3 regions of the Mucilaginibacter sp. 3215 genome follow, and region 1 is predicted to be linked to each of the others. Evidence: riboswitches for the same ligand, from Rfam matches in the RefSeq annotation. Region 1 holds a riboswitch; each other region holds the start of a gene.

What was found. Region 1 has a riboswitch for S-adenosylmethionine ahead of metH (methionine synthase). Riboswitches for the same ligand answer to the same signal wherever they lie in the genome.
Region 2: it holds a riboswitch for S-adenosylmethionine, as region 1 does, so the genes downstream of both, ABIC84_RS08090 (TlpA family protein disulfide reductase) here and metH (methionine synthase) in region 1, are expected to answer to the same signal.
Region 3: it holds a riboswitch for S-adenosylmethionine, as region 1 does, so the genes downstream of both, ABIC84_RS27335 (O-acetylhomoserine aminocarboxypropyltransferase/cysteine synthase family protein) here and metH (methionine synthase) in region 1, are expected to answer to the same signal.

Annotation. Positions count from the first base shown of each region.
Region 1 is NZ_JBNPWO010000026.1:18,413-21,697, reverse strand. It holds gene ABIC84_RS25625 (Bax inhibitor-1/YccA family protein) at 25-756, shown strand; SAM riboswitch class I at 890-999, shown strand; gene metH (methionine synthase) at 1,204-3,285, shown strand, end outside.
Region 2 is NZ_JBNPWO010000003.1:395,130-398,414, reverse strand. It holds gene ABIC84_RS08100 (YybH family protein) at 1-215, shown strand, start outside; gene ABIC84_RS08095 (isocitrate lyase/PEP mutase family protein) at 396-1,184, shown strand; SAM riboswitch class I at 1,514-1,627, shown strand; gene ABIC84_RS08090 (TlpA family protein disulfide reductase) at 1,746-2,315, shown strand; gene ABIC84_RS08085 (SusC/RagA family TonB-linked outer membrane protein) at 2,650-3,285, shown strand, end outside.
Region 3 is NZ_JBNPWO010000033.1:8,282-11,566, reverse strand. It holds gene ABIC84_RS27335 (O-acetylhomoserine aminocarboxypropyltransferase/cysteine synthase family protein) at 1-1,286, opposite strand, end outside; SAM riboswitch class I at 1,531-1,641, opposite strand; gene ABIC84_RS27330 (trans-sulfuration enzyme family protein) at 1,880-2,995, opposite strand; gene ABIC84_RS27325 (hypothetical protein) at 3,092-3,285, shown strand, end outside.

The DNA.
Region 1 (3,285 bases):
TCGTACTATAATTTTTAACACAAAATGGAATTTAAAGAATCTAAATACAACTTCGATAATGTAATCGAAGTTAGGGATCAATCAGAAGTTGCTTCACGCAGGTTTATGGCCGGCGTTTTCAGCTGGATGTTCGTTGCACTTGGCGTATCAGCGATAACAGTTTATCTATTTTTGAATATGGGCCTGATCAGTCTGATCGTTGCACCAACAGGCGGTCTTACAGGTTTTGGCTATTTTGCGCTGTTTTCGCCACTGGCGTTTTCATTGGTAATGCAATTTGGCTATAACCGAATCTCTTATCCGGTATTGGTGCTGCTTTTCGTAGCCTATGCAACGCTTATTGGCATCAGCTTAAGTTTGATATTTCTGATCTACACATCTGCATCAATATTGGGTGTTTTCATTACCGCATCAGTAACTTTCGGTATTATGGGCATTGCCGGTTATACTACCCAGATGGATTTAACAAAGTTTGGTTCAATCATGTACATTCTGTTCATTGGGATCTTTGTAGCTTCATTAGCTAACTTCTTTATGCACAGCGAACAAATGAGTTACATCATCAGCTACATAGGCATAGCTGTATTTACTGGTTTAACTGCCTACTATATGCAAATGTTAAAACGCATTGGAGCAGGTATTGAATACGGTGATGCAAGCTCGAAAAAGCTGGCCCTGATGGGTGCGCTAACATTGTACATCACACTGATCAACCTGTTTTTTATGCTCCTCCGTTTATTCGGCAGAAGAAGATAATCTCATTAAGAAATTCAATCATAAAGCTGCCTCCGCAAAAGGCGGCTTTTTTTGTTTAACAATGTGGCTTAGGCATGATATTTAGCGTATGTTATACACTTGCAAATGATAACTTTATTGCGCAACTTTGCACTGCTTATGGAGAAAGACGGAGGGATTAGACCCTGCGATGTCTTAGCAACCTGTGCTTCACAAGGTGCTACATTCTACCAGGCAGCAATTACGCGCCCGGACAGATAAGCGAAAGTCATAACAACACCCGACTTTTCGAGATAAGCTGTATTTAGATTTGAGATATTAGACGTGAGATTTGAGATAGCTTCGGCTCTTTCAATCGCCTGTTTAATGTCTTTTTATCAGATATATGAGGTGAAAGACATGATGTTTTAGCAAGGTTCTCTCCGCTAAAATCTCACGTCTCAAATCTCATATCTCACATCTCAAAAAATGGACATTAGAAAAGAATTACAGAAACGCATCCTGGTGATTGACGGAGCAATGGGTACCATGATTCAAAGGTACCAGCTTACCGAGAAGGATTTTCGTGGCGAGCGTTTTCGCGATCATCATAGCGACCTGCAGGGCAATAACGACCTGCTCAATATCACGCGCCCTGATATTATCAAAGCCATCCATGCCGAATATCTTGATGCCGGTGCGGATATCATTGAAACTAACACTTTCAGCACACAGGTAATTTCCCTTGCCGATTATCACCTGGAAGAACTGGCCTATGAACTAAGCTACGAAGGTGCACGCATTGCCCGCGAGGTAGCCGACGAATATACCCGGCGCAACCCTGCAAAGCCGCGTTTTGTTGCCGGTGCCATCGGCCCAACCAACCGTACTGCTTCCTTATCGCCAGACGTTAACGACCCCGGATATCGCGCCGTTACCTTTGATGACCTGGCCGAGGCCTACTATGACCAGGTACGCGGTTTGGTTGACGGAGGATCGCACCTGTTGTTGGTTGAAACTATCTTTGATACACTGAATGCAAAAGCAGCCCTCTTCGCCATAAAACGTTATGAGCTGGAATGTAAAGCTGCAGGTAAGGATTTTCCTGCTTTCAGGGATTCGGGCGGTATCATGATCTCAGGTACTATTACCGATGCTTCAGGCCGTACCCTTTCCGGGCAAACTGTCGAAGCTTTCTGGAACTCGATAAGCCATGCCAACCTGCTATCGGTAGGCCTAAACTGCGCTTTGGGTGCCCGGGAAATGCGCCCGCACCTTGCCGAACTTTCTGAAAAAGCAGGCGTATTTATTTCGGCCTATCCAAACGCCGGCTTACCCAACGAGTTTGGCCAGTACGACGAAACTCCGCATGAAACCGCTCACCAGGTTGATGATTTTATCAAAGCCGGCCTGGTTAATATTGTTGGTGGCTGCTGCGGTACCACACCCGAGCATATTAAGTGCATTGCCGATAAGGCTGCCAAATATCCGCCCCGCCCTATCCCTCAAATTGAGCCGGATATGCGCCTGAGCGGCCTGGAAGCGGTCACCATTAAACCCGAAAGCATTTTTGTAAACGTGGGCGAACGCACCAACATTACCGGTTCCCCTAAGTTTTCCAAATTGATCCTTGCCGAAGATTATGAGGCAGCTCTAAGTGTTGCCCTGCAACAGGTGGAAGGCGGCGCGCAGGTCATCGATATTAACATGGATGAGGGAATGATCGATTCGGAAGCGGTGATGGTAAAATTCCTGAACCTGGTTGCTTCCGAGCCTGATATTGCCAAACTGCCTATCATGATCGACTCATCCAAATGGACGGTGATTGAGGCTGGTTTAAAATGCGTACAGGGAAAAGGTATCGTGAACTCCATCTCCCTTAAAGAGGGCGAAGAAAAATTTAAGGAACAGGCCAGGAAAATCTTAAGCTATGGTGCTGCCACCGTAGTAATGGCCTTTGACGAAACCGGTCAGGCTGATTCATTGGAACGCCGGATCGAGATCTGTAAACGGTCATACGAGATCCTGGTGAACGAAGTAGGGTTCCCGCCGCAGGATATTATTTTTGACCCTAACATCCTTACCGTAGCCACCGGTTTGGAAGAACACAATAATTACGCTGTCGATTTTATTGAGGCTACCCGCTGGATCAAACAAAACCTGCCGCATGCCAAGGTGAGCGGCGGTGTAAGTAACATTTCGTTCTCGTTCAGGGGTAATAATACAGTGCGCGAGGCTATGCACTCGGCTTTCCTGTACCACGCTATTAAAGCGGGTATGGATATGGGGATCGTAAACGCCGGGATGCTGGAAGTTTATGAAGAGATCCCTAAAAACCTGTTGGAACTGGTAGAAGACGTATTGCTTAACCGCCGCCCGGATGCTACCGAGCGCCTAGTTGAGTTTGCAGATACCATCAAAAGTAAAGGCAAAGAAGTAGTGCGCGACGAAGAATGGCGCAAAGGCACCGTTCAGGAACGCCTCTCCCACTCGCTGGTAAAAGGCATTGTTGAATACCTTGACGACGATGTGGAGGAAGCCCGCCAGGCCTACAGCAAACCACTTGAGGTT
Region 2 (3,285 bases), on a different contig from region 1:
GTATCTGCGCGGTTCCGGGAGTAATGGAAATCAAAACCGTTTACTGTCTGCAATCGGGCGATGTAGCGGTCGGCCGGTCGGAGTGGAGCGTTACCGACAATGGCAAAACACAGGTTGCCGCAAAGGGGATAGAGCTAATGAAACAGCAACCCGACGGCAGCTGGAAAATTGTCATCGATCACGCATTCGGAGCCGAAGCTAATCTCGTAGCCTGATTTAAATTCAGAAACAATAATGGCCGGTTTACCCGGCCATTATTGTTTCACCTTTCACCTTTCACCTTTCACCTTTCACCTTTCACCTTTCACCTTTCACCTTTCACTAATCTCTTCCGTTTTATACAATTTTTAGAAAAATGCTCAAGCTAATTTTGAGCATAAAATAAACACAAGAACATGAAAAATAGATTCAATGAATTTTTAGCGCTGCATCATAAAACCGAACCTTTGCAGATTGGCAATGTATGGAACGCTCAAAGCGCGCAGGTTTATGATAAGTTAAACTTTGAGGCAATTGGCACGTCAAGTGCCGCTGTAGCAAGCTCATTAGGCTTTGCAGATGGCGAAGAAATGAGTTTTGATGATTACCTGTTTGTAATCAAAAGGATAGCGGCAACATCATCGGCCATGTTAACTGTGGACCTGGAGGGAGGTTATGGTGATACAGCGGAAGTAATCTGCGATAATATCACAAAGCTATATGATATCGGCGTTGGGGGTATTAATATAGAGGATTCGATAGTGGTGGATGCCAAGCGAAGTATCGTTGATGCAAATGAGTTTGCCATGAAACTTAAACAGATCACCGAATTGTTGACTAAGGCAGATGTACAGGTATTTATAAATGTAAGGGCCGATTCCTTCCTGCTTGGTTTACCTAACGCGTTGGAAGATGCTTTAACCCGCACTAAGCTTTACCAGGATACAGGTGTGCATGGTTTGTTTTTTCCCTGTATCACCCAAACAACAGATATTGAACAAATAACAGCCTTATCGCGCCTTCCGGTTAGCGTAATGTGCATGCCCGGACTTCCGGATTTTAAAGCGTTACAAAATGCCGGTGTTAAAAGGATCAGTGCAGGTCCGTTTTTAAACATGAACATTTACCAGTCGCTGGAAAATTTAATTGAAAAGATAGCAGCTGAAAATAGCTTTGCAGCCCTGTTTAATGGGGTTGCCAGTTAACAGGCGAATGAAAGTGTTAAATAAGTATCAACTATAAGTTGTAAATAATTAAAAACCTAATTGCCTTGTTTTAAGCTATTGTAAGGTAGTTTAATAATCTACAAAATAAGTTTAGGTTAAAAGTCCCTGCGGAGAGCGTCAGGGACTTTTTAGTTTTACGGAACTACCTTCAAAAAGTTTCAGCTAATCCAATCGGTAAACAAATTTCTGTTAGTAAGCCTGCACAATTTGAAGCTGTTAATTCATTTTATTGCAATAATTATATAAAGTCTATGGTTTTAGTAGAATATGTATATATTTGCATCGTCAAATCGGTTCTTTGAATATTTTAATTATCAAGAAAGACTGAGGGAAAGGCCCTGTGATGTCTTAGCAACCTGTAAGCCCACTGTTATAAAGGTGCTAATTCCTGTCTGCCCAAAATAGGGTAGAAAAGATAATGAAATATGCTATTGCCTTGCATAATGCAAGGTATTGTATACTTCCTTTTCCCTCTTCATTTTTCTTGCTAAAAGTATTGAAATATCACCGGGATGAAATTAGGGTTTAACATGTATAGCAATGAACATTAAACATTTACTTTTTACCTGCTCGCTTTTAATATCAACACTGCTGGCTGTTGCGCAGACCACTAAGGCTATTGATCCGACTGCTGACGACCGCGGTTACATTGTAAAAACGGGCGATTGGGCTCCTGCCGATTTTGAGCTGGTATTAACTAATGGTGCAAAAACTTCTTTAACGAAGTTGCGTGGTAAGGTGGTTATCCTGCAGTTTACCGCAAGCTGGTGCAGCGTATGCCGAGAAGAAATGCCGCATTTGGAAAAAGAGATCTGGCAGGCTTATAAAGATAAAGGCCTTGTTTTAATAGGCGTTGACCGCGATGAACCGCTCAACAAAGTAAAAGGGTTTCATCAGGTTATGAATATCAGTTACCCACTGGCGCTTGACCCTGGTGCTGATATTTTTGGCCGGTTTGCCAGCAAAAAGAGCGGTGTTACCCGCAATGTGGTTATCGATCGGGATGGGAAAATTGTTTACCTCACCCGTTTGTATGATCAGCAGGAATTTGCATCCATGTTAAAAGCTGTGGACGCTTTGGTAAACAACAAAACAGCGTCTATCAATTAAAAAGAATCTATCAGTACTTATTTAATACCGTTTTATGAAAACAGAATCTACTTTTTTACACAAGAAAACTTTCGTTTCAGAAAGCCAATCAATCTGCAAATCCTTCTGTCTCAATATGCAAAGCATGCATTGTTGCTGTTAATCATTTACAGCATACATGGTATTTAAATGCGGGCTTGCTGCAGCTTGTCTTAGCTTAATAATTACCATCCCCTAATCAATTCTTTACAGTTACAATAGGTTTATAAGCCGGGCAAATTTATGCCTGTCAAGGCGATAGCCATGTTTTTTGTACAGGTAAAGGCATCAAAATTAATCTCAATTATTAATTATCATGTTAAAAATTTACAAGCTATTACTGGCAATTATATTGCCTTTTATTCTCGTCCAAACGGTTGCCGCGCAATCCGTTAAAATTAGCGGGGTGGTAACCGCCAAGTCTGATGGGCTGCCGCTGCCAGGCGTTAGCATATCTGTTAAAGGTAAAACCACGGGTGCGCAAACTAATGTCGATGGTAAGTTTATCATCAACGCCAATGTGAATGATGTGCTCAGGGTTAGCTACATAGGCTTTACAACACAGGAGATCCCGGTTTTGCAAAGCACAACTACCTTAAACGTGGTTTTGGTTGAAGCACCAAATTCGCTGAATGAGGTAGTGATAACGGCCCTCAATATCTCAAAGGATAAAAAATCGCTTGGATATGCGGTACAAGGGCTTAAATCGAAAGATATCTCTGAAGCCAAAGAAACCAACTTTGTTAATGCGCTCTCGGGTAAAATTGCCGGTGTGCAGGTTACCAACAGCCAGGGCGATATGGGTTCATCACGTATCATTATCCGTGGTGAAACCTCTATCTCTGGCAATAACCAGCCTTTATTTGTGGTTGACGGGGTTATAGTTGATAACAGCCAGTTTTTAGGAAATAACGGATCGAGAGATTTTGCTAATGCTATTTCTGATCTTAAC
Region 3 (3,285 bases), on a different contig from region 1:
GCAAAAGCCTGCTCAAAATCAGCTTTAATATCGTCTATATGCTCAATACCAACAGCCACGCGCAATGATGCTGGTGTAACACCGGCAGCTAATTGCTCTTCATCAGATAATTGCTGATGCGTGGTTGCTGATGGCTGGATGATGAGTGTTTTTGCGTCCCCGACATTGGCCAAATGACTCACCAGTTTAAGGTTATTGATCAATCGGCTGGCCTGTTCTTTGCTCCCCTTAATCTCGAACGATAACACGCCGCCAAAGCCATTCTTCAAATATTTTTTAGCCAGCTCATGATATGGCGATGATTCCAGTCCCGGGTAATTTACGCTTGCCACCTGCGGATGCTGCTCCAGCCATTTGGCCAACTGCAGCGCATTATCAACGTGACGTTGCACACGCAGCGAAAGCGTTTCCAGTCCCTGGATATTCAACCATGAATTAAATGGCGCCTGCGACGGGCCGAAATCCCTTAATCCCTCAACACGGGCACGGATAATAAACTGGATATTGCCAAACGGACCGCCAATGCCGAAAACATCGTTAAATACCAATCCGTGGTAACCTTCTGATGGTTCAGTGAATTGAGGAAATTTACCATTACCCCAATTATAATTGCCTGCATCGATAATAACACCGCCAATACTGGTACCATGCCCGCCAATCCATTTGGTGGTTGACTCCACAACCACGTTAGCGCCATGTTCAATGGGACGGAAGAGGTAACCACCCGCACCGAAAGTATTATCAACAATTAGCGGCAGGTCATGCCTTTTGGCAACTTCGCTCACCTTTTCAAAATCAGCAATAGTAAAGCCCGGGTTACCAATGGTTTCCAGGAAAATGGCCTTTGTTTTATCATCAATAAGAGCCTCAATATTGGCCGCAGTATCATCTTTGGCAAAACGCACATCAATGCCCAGGCGTTTAAATGCTACTTTAAACTGGTTATAAGTGCCGCCGTATAGGAAAGGAGAAGTCACAAAGTTATCGCCAACCTGTAAAATATTATTAAGGGCAAGGAATTGGGATGCCTGGCCAGAGGCTGTTGCCAGCGCAGCCACACCGCCCTCTAACGCTGCGATGCGTTTTTCAAACACATCGGTAGTAGGGTTCATGATGCGGGTATAGATATTACCAAACTCCTTTAATGCAAATAGGTTTGCACCATGCTCGGCGCTGTTAAATACGTACGAAGTAGTTTGATAAATGGGCACAGCACGTGAACCTGTTGTTGGATCAACTTCCTGGCCGGCATGTAATTGTAAGGTTTCGAATTTTAAGGCAGACATAGTTGTAATTTTTTAATGTGTTTAATTTAGATTTTGAATGTTTAGATGGATTTGGAAAGCCGGTTTAAAAACAACCGGTTTAACAACACACTTTTTCAGAGAATGAAAACAGGAGCGTGCTAAGCATCAACAGCAGCAACACATACAAATACAGCCAATAGGGGAGCTAATATGTTGTACGTTACCGTTTAAGGTGTAAAAAGTGTTGCGTTGCGTAAATTTAATTAAACTTTTCATGGTTATAAATTTATATTCCCCGGTGTTATTTGCCGGGACAGGAATTGGCACCTTCTTCAACATTGAAGGGTTGCCAGCGGGTCATTGAGCCTGATCTCTCGCCGCTTCTTTATAAATCAAAACCCGAACTATGTGCGGAGGATTGATCGACGTTGGTATCACTACCAAATAATGTTGCGAATATAAGGGATTGTGAGGTAATATACCAAATTTTATTTCTTTTTAAGGTGAAAGGTTTATTTTGAGGTGAAAGGCAAAAGGCGAAAGGTTAAAGGTTTTGTGAATACGGAATTTTTAAATTCACATGACAGCTTATACCTTTCGCCTTTGACCTTTATCCTTTCACCTTAAAAGGCCTAAGCAAGGGCCTGCTTCATATCGGCAATCAAATCGTCAATATGTTCCAGCCCAACTGAAACCCTTAGCAGGTTACGTGGTGTTTTGGTATCCGGACCTTCAACGGTGGCGCGGTGTTCTATCAAGCTTTCAACGCCACCAAGGCTGGTAGCTTTAATAAACAGCTGAAGTTTATTAATAATATTATGGGTATCGTTCTCATCGCCTTTAACAATAAAGGACAACATGCCGCCAAAAGCCAGCATCTGATCTTTAGCTATCTCATGTTGCGGGTGCGAAGGTAAGCCGGGGTACATTACCTGTTCAACGTGAGGGTGCTGTTCAAGATATTCGGCAAGTAATTGAGCGTTTTGTACATGGCCCTTTACACGGTATGGCAGGGTTTTAATGCTGCGTACCAGGTAATAACAATCCATAGGCGAGGGGATAGCGCCGCCCATTTCCTGTACCTGGCGAATTTTTGTCCACCAATCGTTCTTCTCTGCAGTAATCAAAACGCCGCCCATCAGGTCACTGTGCCCGCCAAAGTATTTGGTGGCCGAGTGCATAACCATATCTGCGCCCAGCTCAAGCGGCCGTTGGCATACAGGGGTGGCAAAGGTATTATCGCATAAAACGTTAATGCCTTTTGATTTGGCAATGGCTACTACCTTTTTTATGTCCGTGACTTTTAAAAGTGGGTTCGATGGCGTTTCAATCCAGATCAAACCTGTTTCGGGCTTGATGTGCTGTTGTAAAACCCCGGTATCGTTTACATCAATAAAATCGAAGGTAAGGATGCCGGCAAAAAGGGTTTTAAGCTGATTACGTAAGCCGTGATACATATCATCAGGAGCGATAATATGCGTGCCCGGCTCCAATGATTGAAATACCGACATTCCGGCCGCATTACCTGATGAAAAGGAAGCTGCTTCAACACCCCCCTCTAACTTAGCCAGCACATGCTCCAGTGCATGACGATTGGGGTTCGATGAGCGACTGTAAATATAACCTGCCGGGAAACCGCCATCCTCACCGCGCTCAAACGTGGTTGACATAATAATGGGTTGTATAACGGCCCTTGTTGCTTCATCAACATGGTTACCGGCGTGTATGGCTATAGTTTCAATTTTCATGGCATAATGTGTTATCGCCCAAAATAAACAAGAATATTTGTTATTAGCTGTAGCGTTTTTATATTTTTTATCGAATAAGTTTAAAAGCCAAACCGCATGAAAAAGTGCCTTATCTTCCTGTTTGTTATTGTTGGGCTATCCGCCTGTAAAAAAGATGCCAATGATACCGCTTACGACAAAAGCTATAAAGCGTGGCAAAACTTTAAGACGGAAAGTAAAAATTCCTATACTTATACCGTTAATAACGGTTCAGTTTTTGGTTATGGCTCCGAAACCAAGATCACCGTTCA